Regions from separate parts of the Priestia sp. JNUCC 25 genome, predicted to be linked through region 1. Evidence: riboswitches for the same ligand, from Rfam matches in the RefSeq annotation. Region 1 holds a riboswitch; the other holds the start of a gene.

The links. A riboswitch is a leader RNA that binds a small molecule or an ion and turns the genes downstream of it on or off. The one in region 1 is predicted to bind S-adenosylmethionine.
Region 2: another riboswitch for S-adenosylmethionine. It lies ahead of JNUCC25_RS08015 (MetQ/NlpA family ABC transporter substrate-binding protein); the one in region 1 lies ahead of JNUCC25_RS06525 (bifunctional homocysteine S-methyltransferase/methylenetetrahydrofolate reductase).

The regions. Positions count from the first base shown of each region.
Region 1 is NZ_CM132211.1:1,274,082-1,282,933, forward strand. It holds gene JNUCC25_RS06515 (Cof-type HAD-IIB family hydrolase) at 1-484, opposite strand, end outside; gene metH (methionine synthase) at 865-4,308, opposite strand; gene JNUCC25_RS06525 (bifunctional homocysteine S-methyltransferase/methylenetetrahydrofolate reductase) at 4,309-6,147, opposite strand; SAM riboswitch class I at 6,255-6,361, opposite strand; gene JNUCC25_RS06530 (YkvI family membrane protein) at 6,706-7,740, shown strand; FMN riboswitch at 7,848-7,998, shown strand; gene ribE (riboflavin synthase) at 8,277-8,852, shown strand, end outside.
Region 2 is NZ_CM132211.1:1,573,421-1,582,272, forward strand. It holds gene JNUCC25_RS07990 (mannose/fructose/sorbose PTS transporter subunit IID) at 1-313, shown strand, start outside; gene JNUCC25_RS07995 (GH32 C-terminal domain-containing protein) at 400-3,975, shown strand; gene JNUCC25_RS08000 (amino acid ABC transporter permease) at 4,045-4,770, opposite strand; gene JNUCC25_RS08005 (amino acid ABC transporter permease) at 4,798-5,499, opposite strand; gene JNUCC25_RS08010 (transporter substrate-binding domain-containing protein) at 5,537-6,382, opposite strand; SAM riboswitch class I at 6,849-6,965, shown strand; gene JNUCC25_RS08015 (MetQ/NlpA family ABC transporter substrate-binding protein) at 7,046-7,864, shown strand; gene JNUCC25_RS08020 (methionine ABC transporter ATP-binding protein) at 7,877-8,852, shown strand, end outside.

The DNA of each region.
Region 1 (8,852 bases):
GCAGAGCTACCATTTCATCATGATCTCCAAGAACCGTGATTTTAGATGGAGAAAGAGCGTGACCAAATGAATCTGTCATTTCAATTTGTTCTTCGATAGGGAAAAACATGTGAGTTTCAATTGCTTCAATAATTTCATTTCGCTGCTCTACATAATTGGTGTCGTTTGAACAGACAAGCGTAATACGGTTAGGATCTATCGTTTTTTTATAAAGTTGAACCGCTAAATCATCTTCAAACACTTTTCCATGAAGTTCTTGATTTTCTTTGGTCCACACAAATCCTCCGTTTTGGCTTATGCGATGAAATGTATTGTTAATATCAGTAGAAATTTTTAAAATTTCCGTATCCATTCGTCCAGAAGCAAGACAAACCTCTACTCCTTGGCGCTGAAGTTCACTAAGTGCGTCTGCATTATGCTGTTCTACGTATTTTTCTTCGTGTAAAAGAGTGCCATCTAAGTCGCTTACAAATAATTTGATCATTTCTTGAAAATTCCTTTCCCTGAAAAATTTGCTGTGATAAGAGTGTTACAAATTTATTACATTCCTTATTCTATCAGTGTTTCCCAAGAAACTCATAAAAAAAGCTCAAACCGGCGGTGAATTCAAAGAGATTGAGACATAACTACATCAATTTTTCCCGCAGGAGTCTTCGCCTTGCCCTTCAATCAACAGCTAGAAACAGCTACATGAAATCTAGTTCACCATCATAATGAAAAAATCCGAATGGAGTTGATTCTCAGTCAAGAATCTGAATTCACCGTTCGGATCTTTCTTCAGCTAAAATACATTTGTCGCAGCCTTTTTTTCAGATTTGTTCACTGTAAAAAAACAGCCGCGGTCTAAAAGACCGCGGCCATATTTTATAATACGTTAAAATATTTCGCTTCAGGATGTGCAAAAACAAGGGCTGTAACAGAAGCTTCTGGTTCCATCATGAAACCGTCTGTTAACTGAATGCCGATGTCTTCAGGTTTAAGTAATTTAAACAGTTTTGCTTGGTCCTCAAGGTCTGGACATGCAGGATATCCGAATGAAAAACGCTGACCTTGGTATTTGGCTGAAAAACGCTCCGCCATTGTAAAGTCAGGCGAATCGGGGAATCCCCAGCGGTCACGAATTTGCTGATGAACACGTTCTGCTAATCCTTCAGCTAGTTCAAGCGCAAGAGCTTGGAACACGTGACTCTTTAAAAACTCGCCGTTTTCTTTGAATTTCGCGGCGCGTTCGCGAATGCCTGTTCCTGCTGTTACAGAGAAGAAACATACATAGTCCATCTCTTTTTCTTTAGGTTTTGCAAAATCAGATAAGCACAGGAACTGTCCTTTTGCTTGTCGAGGGAAGGTAAAGCGTTCAATTTCTGTTTTTTCATCAGCAGGATCATAAATAATTAAATCATTTCCGTCTGCTTGAGCAGGGAAGAACTGATAAATAACCGCTGGCTTAATTAAGTTTTCTTTTAGTGCCAGTTCGAGCAGGTCATCAACGGTTTCTTTTAATTGAACAGCACGCTCGTCTTTTTCAGCAAGCAGCTTATTCACTTTTCCTTTTAGTCCTAAGTGATGGCCTAAAAGCATCTGCCAGTTAATATACGGAAGAACCTGTGCCAAATCGTAGTGTTTGACAACGTGCCGCTTTAAATCAGCCGGTACAAAAACAGGAGCGTCCGTTGAAATGGCGGATCTTTCTAAAACAGCCGTAGCTGCTTGAGCGGTTTGAGGCTGGCGTTCTCGAACCGTTACTTTCTTTTCTTGCCGCGTTTTTAAATCTGCTAAAAGCTGAATAACTTCTTCTTTGTTCTGCAGCTTATTTGCTAACGCTAATCCGTCCATCGCATCTTTGGCGTAGAGGACCGCACCTTCATATTCCGGGGCAATTTTAAAGTCAGTAAATTTACGGGAAAGGGCAGCGCCTCCTACCATAATTGGAACATCAATGCTTGATTGTGTTAAATCTTGGGCAGTCAAAACCATTTGCTGAGCTGACTTTACTAGAAGACCTGACAGGCCAATGATGTCTGGCTTTTCTTCTTTTACTGCTTCAATCAGCTGCTGCGGCGTTACTTTAATCCCTAAATCAATTACTTTAAAACCATTGTTGCTTAAAATGATGTCTACTAAGTTTTTACCGATATCATGCACGTCGCCTTTAACCGTTGCAAGAATAACTTTGCCTTTTCCAGAATCATTTTCAGTTGCTTCCATATGAGGTTCTAAAAAGGCAACGGATGCTTTCATCACTTCCGCACTTTGAAGCACTTCTGCTACAATCAGCTGGTTGTCATTAAACAAACGTCCAACTTCCGCCATGCCCTTCATAAGCGGTCCGTTAATAATATCTAACGGATCATCATATTGAGCTAAAGCCTGTTCTAAATCAGGAAGCAATCCTTCTTTTGTACCTTCGACAATATACATTGCCAATCGTTCTTCGAGTGTTAACGTAGAAATTTCTACTTTTGCTTCTTTCTTTTTATCACGATAAAAGTCGGTAAACGTGCTTAACGTTTCATCAGTTGTGTTAAATAATAACGCATTAGCCAGCTCAATTTCAGCTTCTGGAATAGAAGCATAGCGCTCTAACTTTTCGGTATTGACAATGGCATAATCGAGTCCAGCCTGCGTACAGTGATAAAGGTAAACGGCATTTAGTACTTCACGTCCGACTGGAGGAAGACCGAATGACACGTTACTTACGCCAAGAATGGTCAGGCAATCAGGCAGGGCTTCTTTAATCATTTTAATTCCCTTAACTGTTTCTTCAGCAGAACCAATATATTGTTCATCACCAGTCCCTACAGGAAACACAAGAGGGTCAAAAATAATATCTTTTGGATTAAAGCCATGTTTTTCAACAAGCAAATCATGTGAGCGTTTAGCAATCTCTACTTTTCGTTCTGCAGTAACGGCCATGCCTGTTTCATCGATTGTACCGACAACCAGAGCTGCACCGAATTTTTTTACTAGCGGTAAGATTGCATCAAAACGCTCTTCACCATCTTCTAAGTTAATGGAGTTAATAATGACCTTACCTTGTGAGTACGTTAAAGCTTTTTCAATAACTTTCTCGTCCGTTGAATCGATTACAAGAGGAACCTTCACTTTTTTTACAACTTCTTGAATAAATTCCTCCATGTCTTCCATTTCTTCACGGTCTGGATCTGCTAAGCAAATATCAATAACGTGAGCACCATTTTTAACTTGAGCACGCGCAATTTCAGATGCTTCTTCAATTTTTCCTTCTGCAATCAGACGCTTGAACTTGCGAGAACCGATTACATTCGTACGTTCTCCCACAAAAAGAGGGCGCATAGAATCGTCATATACAAGTGGTTCAATACCGGTTACAGCATGGTTATGCTCGGAGCGATCGAGCGAACGAGGCGCAACCTCTTTTACCGCTTCAGCCAGTGCTTTAATATGAGCAGGCGTTGTACCACAGCATCCGCCTACAAAGTTCAGCCAGCCTTTATCAGCAAACCCTTTAATTTTTTGAGCAAGCAGCTCAGGGGATTCATGATAATTGCCTTCTTCATCCGGAAGTCCAGCGTTTGGATAACAGCTAACTGCTGAAGTGGCTAGGTCTGAAAGAGAGCGAATATGATCCGTCATAAATTCAGGGCCTGTCGCGCAGTTAAGTCCGACTGAAAGAGGCTTCATGTGTTCCAGTGATAAGTAAAAAGATTCGATATCTTGACCAGCGAGAGTTGTTCCCATAGGCTCAATTGTTCCTGAAATCATAATAGGAACTTCGGTTTTTAGTTTTTCAAACGCCGCTGTAATCCCTAGAAACGCGGCTTTTACGTTCAGCATGTCTTGACAGGTTTCGACTAAAAGTAAGTCAACGCCGCCGTCTAACAAACCCCGAACTTGCTCTTCGTACGATTCTACTAACTCAGGGAATGTAATGCCTCCGGTAACAGAGAGAGTTTTAGTGGTAGGACCGATAGCTCCAGCTACGAACCTAGGCCATTCGGGAGTTGAATATTTATCGCGGGCTGCACAAGCAAGCTTCACAGCTTCGATATTCAATTCATAAGCCAAGTGACCTAAATCGTATTCATCAAGTACGGTAGATGTTGAGCCAAACGTATTGGTTTCAATGATGTCGGCACCTGCTGCAAAGTACTCTTCATGAATGCGCTGAATCACATGAGGCGCTGTTCGAGTCAAATATTCGTTACAGCCTTCATATTCTTCGCCGCCAAAATCTTCAGCGGTTAAATCAGCATCTTGAATCATCGTTCCCATTGCTCCATCGATGACGAGTATTCGCTTCTTTAGTTGTTGTTCGATAAGTGAGCTCATTTATATCTTCCTTTCTGATGTAACAAGTTGCTTGTCATGAATATAGCGTGTTAGAATCTCGGTCATTTCATAGCGCATAAACGGCGTAATTAAGTAAATACCGTCAAATAACTCATATGCTGTATCAATTAAGTTCTTTGCAATCGCAAGACCTTCGACTTCACCGCGAATCCGGTCATTTCCCGTTGCATCCATGCGTTCTAGAATATCTTCTGATAATTTAATTCCAGGTACTTCATGGTGAATAAATCGAGCATTTCTTGCGCTTGTTAACGGCATGATCCCGATGTATACCGGTGTTGTTAAATGTTTGGTTGCTTCATATACCTCTTCAATTTGCTTAGTTGAATAGAGAGGCTGAGTAATGAAATAGTGAGCCCCGCAGTCGATTTTCTTTTCCAAACGCTGAACGGCTCGGTCTAAGTGACGCACGTTTGGATTAAAGGCAGCTGCGATGGAAAAATTGGTTTTTTGACCAAGCGGTTTACCGGAATAAGATAGTCCTTCATTAAACTGAGCGATTAAACTAATCAAGTCAAATGAAGATAAATCGTAGACCGAAGTGGCGCCAGGGAAATCGCCAACTTTTGACGGATCACCGGTAATTGCAAGCACTTGATTCATTCCTAGCGTATGAAGTCCCATTAAATGAGATTGAAGTCCAATTAAATTTCGGTCGCGACAGGTAATATGAATAAGCGGTCGTGCTTTTGTTTCTTGCTGCATCAGTGTTGCCATTGCCAAGTTGCTGATGCGAGGTGAGGCAAGAGAATTATCAGCTAATGTAATAGCATCTACGCCGACTTTATCAAGTGCTTTTGCGCCTTCTAAAAATTTCGTCGGACCAAGCTGTTTAGGCGGATCTAGCTCGACGATAACCGAGCGGCGTTTCTTCACAATTTCATGCATATGAGGTTTATCCTGCTGCTCACGCTCTTGAACCGTAACGGCTGGTCTCATTTTAACGACTTTGCTTGTAATCGGAGGCAGGTCTTTTAAGGCAGATGACATTGCGCGTACGTGAGCTGGTGTTGTACCGCAGCATCCTCCAATTAAGCGAACCCCTTGTTCGCGGAATAAACGCGCGCTTTCTACAAAGTAGTCTTCATTAGTTTCATATTCCAGCTTTCCTTCCACATACGCCGGAAGGCTGGCATTAGGGTAAGCAGATAAGAAAGCACGATCAGGAAGCGGTACTTCTTCAAGAGACTGAATCATATGATAAGGACCTAAGCGGCAGTTTAGCCCGACAACATCTGCTCCCAACGCTTCTAATTCTTTTAATGCATCTGCTAAAGGACGGCCATCTTGCAGCACGCCAATATCATGCAGGGAAACGTGGGTAATAATAGGCTTATCCGTTTCTTTTCTTGCCAGTGTAAGAACGGTCTTTAATTCTTCGAAATCATAGTATGTTTCAAATAAAAGGCCATCCACGCCTTCATTTAAAAGCCAAAACATTTGTTCACGAATGCTTCGCTTAACCTCTTCTAAACTAATAGCGTTTTTTTGGAAAGAACGAATTCCGCCGAGTGTACCAACCACGTAAGCCTGATCTTTTGCAGCTTGTTTCGCTAATTTTACACCAGCAACATTGATGTCTTTGACTGAATCTTCTAATCCATAACGGGCAAGTTTTTGATAATTAGCAGCGTACGTATTTGTTTGAATAACGTTTGCACCAGCTTCTACATAGGCTCTGTGAATACGAGAAACCTCTTCTGGTTTGGTGATGTTTAGTTCTTCAAAACAGCTGTCAATACCGTGTGAGTAAAGGAGGGTACCAGTGGCACCATCCCCAATTAAAATTTTAGACTTTAAATCTTCAAGTAACCCCATGTCAAAACCTCCTTAAATTGTTCCGCTTCTATTTCACGAGTGATTCGTTTTATGCAATATGCCGATAAAATAGAAAAAGTCTTCTTAAGAAGAAGACTTTTTTCGCCTTCTTATCTTCCAAGCAATAAATTGCTTGCTGGATTTAGCACCATGTCTCTAACGACTGGTTGCTGAGGTTTCAAAGGGCCAGTCCCTCCACCTCTCATGATAAGAATCAATTGTATATAATTGAAACATATTTTTTTAAATAGAAAGAATACTTATTTAATAATTTATCTGATTTTTAGAAATTATACAACAGTAAATTGTGAATTTCCAGCAAATATTGAGGGAAATTTAAAAGCTGAAGGGAAAATATCCGTATATTTTGTTTAAAAATGACTGTTATGTTAGGGGTTAAGGAGTTTTTTGTGAGAAATACAAAAAGAAAATGAAAAATAAAAAATAAACGAAAAGGTACAAGCGCTGGGATATGCGTAGATTTACACGTAAAAAGGCTCGTCTTTTTTTAATCGTTTCTACATATAGTGAACTATGAAGGGTAGAAGGGTGATGGGCATGAAAAGGTGGAAACTCACGCTGCAGGTTGCTGCTACGTATGTAGGCACCGTTGTAGGAGCCGGTTTTGCAACAGGCAAGGAAATCGTTCAATTTTTTACACAGTACGGGGAACTTGGAATGGTCGGAATTTTGGTCAGCGGCTTGTTTTTTATTTGGCTAGGTTCAAAAATGATGCTGCTTTCGCACGCAATTGGGGCTTCTTCTTATCAGCAGCTTAATACATATTTATTTGGTGATGTGCTTGGAAAAGCGGTAAACGGTGTAATGATTGTCATTTTATTTGGAGTAACTTCAGTCATGCTAGCGAGTACGGGGGCAATAGGAAAAGAACAGTTTGGACTGTGGCCTCCTGTTGGGATGATTTTTACAATTGTTTTAACTTATATATTTATCGCAAAAGGAATTAACGGTATTTTAATGGTTAATTCTCTTGTTGTGCCGATGATGCTTTCATTTGCTTTTATCATCTTTGTACCAAATATCAGCTATTTCTCACTGATTCAAACGAAGCCGGATTTAACGCTCGTCACGCAGTGGAAGTGGGCGGTTAGTCCCTTTTTATATATTTCCCTAAATCTAGCTTTGGCTCAGGCCGTTTTGGTTCCATTAGGAAGCTCCGTGAAAGATAGGAGCGTGATTAAAAAAGGGGCCGTAATAGGAGGGTGTGTACTTACGTTTATGCTTGTTTCTACTCATCTTGCCCTTTCCAATTTGCCTTATTCATTTCAACTTGATATTCCGATGAGTGCCGTTGTTAAAAATATCTCAGCGTGGGTGAATGTTTTATTTACGGTAGTTGTGTTAGGCGAGATTTTTACTACATTGATTGGAAATGTATTTGGAATCGCTAAGCAGCTTCAGTCATTTCTTCCCCTGAATGACAAACAAGCTTTTGCGTTTATTATCTTGGCCTGCTTTATTATTGGGCAATTCGGATATGCCCAGCTTCTTGAGTTTTTGTATCCGATATTTGGCTATATTGGACTAGCTTTTGTATGGATGCTATGTATTAAAAAAGAAAAAATAAGCTAAAAGCTGGATTTTAAAGAATAGATGTGAAAAAACGAAGTTAAATGATGTGACAAGTCGATTTTACTTTGCTATAATGTAAAACAAATAAGACTATAGCAGTCGAATATATTATCCTTCGGGGTCGGGTGTAAGTCCCAACCGGCGGTGATAAAGCGTATGCTTTTAAGCCCGTGACCCGTTTTCATACGATGTATGTTAGCGGTGGATCTAGTTAAAATCTAGAGCCGACAGTAAAAGTCTGGATGGGAGAAGGATCAGGAAGCACAGTTGTTTTTTTGTGTTGAATTAATAAGGGACACGTTTGCCTTTTTTAAAGCTACCCTTGTTTTTGTACACAAAATATAACTGTTTATTTCGTATACAATTAGCGGAATTTTGCATAGATAAAACTGATTCAGCTCAGCCGACCCCTTGGACATTTGTTCAAGGGGCTTTTTTATTTTCAGTGGTTGGGGGAAAGATAAATATGAAAAAAAAGCAGCTGCTATTTCAAAACGGTATAAGAAGTTGGAATAGCGCCAAAGCAGGTGAAGAAAATGTTCACAGGTATCATTGAAGAAATTGGAAAAATAAAACGTATTCAAAAGGCCACAGAAGCAATTGTTCTTACGATTGATGCGAAGACCGTGTTAGAAGATGTGAACTTAGGGGACAGTATTTCAGTTAACGGCGTTTGTTTAACCGTAACGGCTTACTCTCAAAATGAATTTACGGTCGATGTCATGCCGGAGACGATTAAAGCAAGTACCCTTCAGCTTCTAACCGTTGGATCACGTGTTAACTTAGAGCGGGCGATGGCTGCAAATGGCCGGTTTGGAGGGCATTTCGTTAGCGGACACGTTGATGGAATTGGAACCATTGTAAGCAAAACACGTAAAGGAAATGCCTTTTATTATGAAATTCAAGTCGATCCCGAACTTCGTGAATTTATGATGTTAAAAGGGTCTGTTTCCGTAGACGGAACAAGTCTTACTATTTTTGATGTCAGCAACCAATCATTTACTATTTCTCTTATTCCTCATACGGTGCTTCACACAGTCGTTGGAGACAAACAGCGAGGAGACAAGGTAAATATTGAATGCGATATGTTAGCTAAATATATGCATCAGATG
Region 2 (8,852 bases), 300 kb from region 1:
TTTAGTAGGCAATCGAATTCAAAAACTGACAGAAGGTGCATCCATTTTAGGACTCTTCGTAATGGGAGCGTTGGTTTCGAAATGGACCACTATTAATATACCAGTGGTTGTTTCTAGGATCAAAGATGATTCTGGTAAAGTTGTGGTAAAAACCGTGCAAGACGTACTTGATAGTATTCTACCGGGGCTACTTCCTTTAGCGCTAACTTTATTAGTAGCATGGATGCTTCGAAAAGGTACAAATCCGCTGCTTATTATTTTCGGTATTTTCTTAATTGGTATAGGAGGTTATTGGATAGGCTTTTTAGGTTGATAAATAAGAGGAGTCATCTATTCTTCTAACATCTGCTGGTGAAAATGTTTTACATAACCAGTATGCAAATAAAGGAGGAAAGGAAGATGAAAAGAACCGTTAAAAAGTTATTGATGATTGGAGTCGCTTGTTCTATAAGCTTGTTTTCTGCATGCCCTGTATTAGCTGATAATACAGGGTATTATCAAGAAAAATACCGGAATCAATTTCATTTTTCTCCAGAAGCGAACTGGATGAACGATCCAAATGGAATGGTTTATTATAACGGAGAGTATCACCTTTTTTATCAGTATTATCCTTACGGTACCACTTGGGGACCTATGCACTGGGGGCATGCGGTTAGTACAGACTTGGTGAAATGGAAACACCTGCCGATTGCTCTTTCTCCAGACGAGAACGGAGAGATCTTTTCAGGAAGTGCCGTTATCGATTGGAATAATACCGCAGGGTTTGGAAAAGAAGCAATGGTAGCTATCTTTACACACTCGGGCAATAAAGGACAAGTGCAAAGTCTAGCATACAGCACGGACAGCGGAAGAACGTGGACCAAATATGAAGGAAATCCTGTTATGCCGAATCCCCCAGTTCCTGACTGGCGCGACCCAAAAGTGTTTTGGCACGACCAAACCAAGCAGTGGGTGATGTCTTTAGCTGCTAAAGATAAAATTATGTTTTATACATCACCTGACTTGAAAAATTGGAAATACGCAAGTGAGTTTGGACCTGATGGAGGCATCCAAGCAAACGGTCAAAGTAGTGCCTACTCATATACTTTATCCGAACAAAAAGGTCAATCCTTTACTCTAGAGGGAGAAATTACGCTTGTAGAAAAGAATGGACGCGCAGGCGCAGGCGGTCTTGTTTTTCGTTCTAATAAAGACGCAACAAACGCATATACCGTCAATTTAGATGCTGAAAAGAACCTCTTAACACTTAACAAAGTAGAGAAAGGAAACGTAACAACCGTTGTTTCAAAGTCGATGAGGCTTGATACATCACAAGCATATCATGTAAAAGTAGAAGCAAACAGTCACTACTTTAAGGTATTGCTAAACGGCAAACAGGTTCTAGAAGGCAGTGATGCATCTTTTGAAAATGGTCAGTTTGGATTAACAGCATGGAATTCCACAGCTGTCTTTCGTCATGTTAAATTTACGAATCAATCTAATTTTATAACCAATCTATCTAACTGGAAACCTATTACTGGAACGTGGAATGATACTGCTGCTGGAAAACTTGGTAAATCTGACAGCGATGGATATATCATAAGTGAAGAACAGGGAGATCAGTTCATTTTCAAGTCAAATATGACATTTTTAGATGCAAATGGTTCAGGTGCACTACTCTTTCGAGCAGACGCGGAAGCCAAAAACGGATATATAGCTAGCGTGGATGCTTCTAAAGATACAGTCAAACTAGTAAAGCTTCAAAATGGCATTTCAACTGTCCTTGCCGAAACAAACGAAAAAATTGATACGAGCAAATCACATCAAGTAAAAGTAACTGCATCGGGAAATAAACTTGATTTGCATATAGACGATAACTTCACCCTTACTGCAAAAGATGAAACTTTTTCAAAAGGATTGTTTGGACTACACGTTAATCAATCTTCAGTCCAGTTTCAAGACGTTAATATGACTAAGTTTATTGATACGGATGAAAAAGAAATTAAAAATAAAAGTTTTGAAACAGGAGATCTCACCGGCTGGAAAACGATAAAGGGAAATGCATTCACAAACGATCATGTAACGGATGCAACCGCAAATTGGAGCGGTCTTTTTGAACAAAAAGGAAAGTATCATTTATGGGGTTTTTCTGATAAGCAAGATGGCGATAATGCCACTGGAGAATTACATTCGTCTTATTTTAAATTGAGCGGCTCAGGTGAAATCAATTTGTTAATGGGAGGCGGAAACGACTCCACAAACCGCTATGTCTCCTTAGTCAGAGCATCTGACGATAAAGAATTGATTCGTCAAGCGAATACAAAGTTTGCAGATGAAAAGTATCAGCCCTACGTGTGGGATGCTTCTAAGTATATAGGAGAAGTACTGTACATTAAAGCCGTTGATCAAGCTGTAGGCGGATGGGGGCATATTAATCTAGATGATGTTAATGTATTTAATACAGAAAAAATGCCGGATAAAGTAGACAGTGTAGCAAAAGAACCGGAGGAAGTTAAACAAAGGGAAGGCGGAGAGCTTTCAGATTGGAATACTGTGTCAGGAGAATGGGTGAAATCAACTCATGGAAGCAACGGAGGGATTTGGGAGTGTCCTACTTTACTTGAACTGCCGGTTGATGGAGACAGCACAAAGAAAAAATGGGTGCTGCAGGTCAGCATCAATGATGGAGCGGCAGCTGGAGGTTCAGGTATGCAGTACTTTGTTGGTGATTTTGACGGAAAAACATTTAAAAATGAAAACCCGCCAGAGGAAGTGCTTTGGACAGATTATGGTGCCGACTTTTATGCTGCTGTAGATTGGAGCGGAGTTGAAGGAGATAACGGAGAAAAGTATTGGCTAGGCTGGATGAGCAACTGGCAATATGCCAACAATACCCCAACTACTACTTGGAGAAGCTCTATGTCAATCCCAAGAAAAATAGAACTCACCAACACAGCAAAAGGGCTTCGTTTAAAACAAATACCTGTTTCAATTGATTCAATTCGCAATAAGCAAGAAAAAAAGGTGTTGAAGAATCTGATGGTTACTGAGAACAAAAATCTTCTTTCAGGCATACAGGAAAACAAATATGAAATCATTGCAGAATTCGATGTTTCAAATACAGATGCACAAGAATTTGGTTTTCAAATTCAAAAAGAAGGCAGTGAAAATACAAAAGTCAGCTATAACGTAAACAAGCAGCGATTATTTGTTGACCGAACAAACTCTGGAAGTTTTGATTTTGGTGAAAATGTGAAAGACAAACACTCTGTTTCCATGCTTCCAAAAGACGGAAAGGTTAAGCTTCATATGTTTGTAGACCAGTCATCTGTAGAAGTATTTGGTAATGACGGCACTGAAGTAATAACAGATCAGCTCTTTCCAAAGCTTTCAAGCAATAAAATAAGGCTTTATAGCAAAGGAGGAGGTGTAAAATTGAATTCTCTAAAGATGTATCCATTAAAATCTATTTGGAATAAAAGTCCTGTTGATACAAACTTATCAGGGTGGAAAAGCATTAGCGGACTATGGGCCGATACGATTAATGGAAAACAAGGACGAAGCAAAGAAGATACCTTTGCTTTATCATCAGAAAAAGCAAAGAATTTTATATATGAGGCAAAGATAAAGGTGTTAGCCGATTCTGTTTCAAATTCTACAGGAGCAGGAGCGCTAGTATTCCGTTCGGATGAACAGGCAAATAACGCTTATGCTGCGAATGTAGATGTGCTTAATAATCAAGTAAAACTCATTGCGTTTAGAGACGGAATAGGCAAGGATCTCATTATTTACGATGATGGGGGAAAGTTGGATTTAAAGACAAATACGGATTATCGCTTGAAAGTAACGGCTGAAGGAGAACACATTCAAGTTTATCTCGATGATAAGCTTGTGATTGATGCAGTGGACCATACCTTTTCAGAAGGCTATGCGGGGTTGAATGTGTGGAATTCTACTAGTTTGTTTAATGAAGTGAAGCTTGAAATAGTGGATTAAGGGATTGTGAAAGCTGCCGTTTACTAAGGCAGCTTTCTTGATGAGTTTATAGTAATTTTTCTAGGGGGACTAAGAAGCTGAACGCACTTCTTCTCTTAATTCATAATAACTAAGCTTTTTCTCAATGACTACAAACAGCCTTTCAAAGAAAAAGCAAAGAATCCAGTAAATAAGTGAAGCGACCAGATACATTTCTAAATATCTATACCCATCATTGGCGATGACCTTAGATATCGCCATAATTTCAACTACTTTTACCGCAAAAGCAAGAGAAGTGGCTTTAATTAAACTAATAAAAATGTTTCCAAGGTTAGGAATAGCGGCTACTAAAGATTGGGGGAAGATAATTCTTTTAATAGCTTGAAAAGTAGTCATTCCTATTGAATATGCAGCTTCAAATTGACCACGGTCAATGGTTTGAATAGAAGAACGGAATACCTCTGATTGATAAGCAGAGGTATTTAATGTGTACGCAATTAAAGCATAAATTAAAGGTGAAATAGTATCCCCACCTAAGTGCCATCCTTGAGTCTCGTTTAGAAATTCTATAAAAATAGGGATTCCGTAGAAAAATACATAGAGCTGTACGAGCAATGGGGTGCCTCTCATAAATGAGACGTATATAACAGCTATTTGCTTTAGCAGTGGAATTTTATATATTCTGCATACCGCAATGAAAAGACCAAAAATACTTCCTAACGCCATTGAAATGATCGATATTGTTAGTGTTAAAGGCACACCTTTTAAGACTTCAGGAGTTTGCTCCAAAGCAAATCGCAAATCAATAATAGGCAATCATGTTCACTCCTTTACTAGTGCAGGTTATTTAGAGATGCTGACCCTGCCTTTTTTAAGATGTTTCTCTAAATAACTGACTATGATTTCAATTACGATACACATGCTCCAATAAACAAGTGAAATCGTAACATAAATTTCAAACATTCCTATTCCATAGTTGTTGCCCAAAATAAGGCGAACTTGCCCCATAATATCAATAATCCCAATGCTAAAAGCAAGTGCAGTATCTTTTAATAATGAAATCGTAGCATTTCCTAAATTAGGTAGTGCTGCTACAAACGCTTGAGGAAGGATAATTCTTCTTAAGGATTGAAAATAGTTCATGCCTATACTATACGCTGCTTCGAACTGCCCTTTATCAATCGAGAGATATGCTGAACGAATAACTTCTGATAAAGGAGCGGCAGTATGTAAGGAAAAAGCAATCACCAAGAAAGTGATGCGACTCCAGCTGTTAATGTCGATATGGACAAGGAGCAGCAGCTGAGGAAGGCCAAAGTATACAAGAAACAGCTGAACAAGCAGCGGTGTACAGCGCATAAAAGATAAATAGATGGTAGCCATTTTAGAAAGAACAGGCTTTTTTTGAATGCGTATCAGGGCAATCACGAAACCTAAAAGCAACGAAAAAAGTAGAGAAAGGCCTAACATAAATAGTGTTAAAGGAAGTTTATCTACCACTTGCCACAATAGTTTTAACCAATCATGAAAATCAGTACTAATCATATCTCACCCCGCCTTAATGATGAATTCTTATACTCATTTAATCTTGGAAATTGAAGTTTTGCTGATTAATATACTTTAAGTCTTTAAAGAAATTTACTTTAAACCATTTTTTAGCCAAGTTTTCTAGCGTCCCGTCATTTTTTAATTTGACTGTCGCTTTATCAATTTCATCAGCAAGTTTTTGATTATTTTTATTAAAGACTAACCAAGTTGGTTCTTTTGATACAATGCCTCCTACTTTTAAATTTAATTTGAGCTGTTTTTGTACTTCGTTAAATGTTGTTACGTTTAAAAAAATAGCATCCGCTTTACCTTTATCCACTAACTTTAAGTTTTCTGCCGTAGAAGGGTTATCAATGCTTTCTAATGTTAAAGGCTTAGTGGCATGTTCTTTGTTATAAGCATTCAAAATAGCGCGCAATCCACCTGTAGCAGATACGGGTGGAAACTTTTTATCTGCCATATCGTCAAGTGTTTTGATATCATTCCGTGATTTTTGTGTCACTAAGGCCGTTAAAGAATAACCATATTCATGTGCAGGATAAAGAAACTTTTCTTCACGTTCAGGGTTTTTAAAGAACCAGTTGATGGCGAAATCATATTTTCCCGTCGAGACACCTACCAAATTTGTTTCTTCTTCCCCAAGCGTATATTCAAATTTGTATTCCGGAAGCTTTTTTTCAAGCTGTTTTAAATAATCCATATCATATCCAATAGGCTCATTCTGGTCGTTCGTAAATAGAAAAGGCGGATTTACTTCATCACTCAAAGCAACTTTGACTACTTTTTTATCGCTATTTTCTGAGCTAGAGCTTTGAGAGCATCCTCCTAAAGCCATAATAAGTCCAATTGCAAAAGCTAAAGTAAAGTATAATTTTTTCATCGTTTTATTCCTCCCGATACTAATTTCTGTGTGATGAATAATAAAAAAGCACCGAAAAAGCTGCTAAAAAGCTTTTTCGGTGCCATTGGTGATCCAGTAGGCAGTGAACATATACTTACTACTACAATAGAGGAAGTATATTCTAACAGTAAAAAATTTTTAAATGAGATTTGGAATTCCATAAACTATATATTACCGATAGAATTAATATGAATTATATCGATGTATTCCTGTTTTTGTCAATGTCATAAATGCAAAGAAAAGTATTCTTGCTTAAGTAATAGAAAGCTATTCACTATATAAGAATAAGAAAAGAGAAATCATAAGTTATACAAATCATCTTTTAATTGAGTTTTCTTATATAAATCTTTTATTATTCCTATATTGAAAATTATATTAAAAATAAACATTGACAATTTTCGGATAATAAAGTTAAATTAATGTAAATAAAACTTTATAAAAACAACTCTTATCAAGAGCGGTGGAGGGACTGGCCCTTTGAAGCCCGGCAACCCAACAATACACGTATTGTTTTGGTGCTAAATCCAGCAATGTGCATATTATGTGCATTGGAAGATAAGAGAACCGATCGTAAACTATCGCTTCTCTTAATCTTTAAGGGAGGCGTTTTTTTATGAAGAAAATAAAGGAGAGAATAAAAACATGAAAAAAGTAACAAAAGCAATTGGACTTACTTTAGTGGCAGCATCGCTGTTGGTGTCAGCGGCCTGCAGTAAAACAGAAGCACAAGCATTAGATTCGAAAAAGATTACAATCGGTGTAACGGGTGGACCTCACCAGCAAATTGCAGATCAGGTGAAAAAATTAGCCAAGAAAGATGGTATTGATATTACGGTAAAAGTCTTTAATGACTATAACACTCCTAATACAGCATTAGATCAACATGATTTAGATAGTAATAACTATCAAACCCTGCCTTTTCTAAAGCAGCAAGTGGAAGATAAAAATTATAAGATTACAGATGTGTTCAAAACAGTAGCATTCCCGATGGGTATTTATGCAAATAGCTTAAAAAATGTTAGTGAGCTCAAAAAAGGAGACAAAATTGCAGTACCAAACGACCCAAGCAACGAATACCGCGCGCTAAAACTATTTGAATCTGCAGGAGTTATTAAATTAAAAGATGGTGTGAAAACAACGGCTACTAAAAAAGATGTTGCTGAAAATAAGCTTGATCTTCAAATCGTAGAACTAGAGGCGTCTCAACTTCCTTCTCAGTTGGATGAGGTAGCTGCAGCAGCCATTAATACAAACTTTGCAATGGGAGCGGGTTTATCGATTAATGATGATGCAATCTATCATGAAAAAATAAAAAATAATCCATATCCAAACTATTTTGTTGTCCGTACAGAGAATAAACAAGATAAAATTATTGATAAACTAGAAAAATATTATCATTCAGATACAATTCGTACATACATAGAAAAAGAATTTAAAGGTTCTGTTGTACCGGCATTTTAAGGAGGGGTTAGAATGATTGAACTGAAGAAAACTTCTAAAACCTATAAAGTGAACGGAAAAGCGGTAGAAGCTGTTAAAGATGTTTCGTTAACGATTAATAAAGGTGAAGTATTCGGTGTTATTGGCTATAGCGGAGCTGGAAAGAGCACATTAATTCGCTGCATTAATTTATTGGAAAAACCGACTTCTGGAGAGGTCATCATTGATGGGAAAAATCTATCAAAGCTAAGTAAGCAAGAGCTGCAGAAAACGAGAAGGAAAATCGGCATGATTTTTCAAGGCTACAATTTATTAAAAACGGCAACAGTTTACGACAACATAGCGATTCCATTAAAGCTAGAAGGCGTAAACAAAAAATTAATTCAGGAGCGCGTAGAAAAATATTTATCAATCGTAGGACTTTTAGATAAACAAAATCATTATCCTTCACAGCTTTCCGGCGGGCAGAAGCAGCGTGTTGCTATTGCTCGTGCGCTAGCGCATGAACCTGAGATTTTATTAAGCGATGAAGCAACTAGTGCACTTGATCCGGAAACGACCGAAGCCATTTTGTGCTTACTGTTAAAGATTAATAAAGAGCTTGGATTAACAATCTTTTTAATCACGCATGAGTTAAATGTGGTACAACGCATTTGTGACCGAATTGCAGTTATGGAAAATGGATACGTCGTAGAACAAGGTACAGTCGTTTCCCTTTTTACTAACCCTAAGCATCCGACAACAAAGCGCTTTGTAGAATCTGAAAATACTTTCACTATTCCGTCTGAAATAATGGCGTCTTATCGCAGTACCGGTAAGCTGGTTTCTTTGCACTTTGTTGGAAATGAGCTTTCAGAAGAACCAGCTTTAGCTTTAGTTTCTCGGAAATTTAATGTATTGCCAAGCATATTAGCAGGGGGAATCGAACAGCTAAAAAACCACACTCTTGGTAAGTTACTCGTTCATTTACGTGGTGAAAAGGAAGAATATGAACAAGCGATTACATACT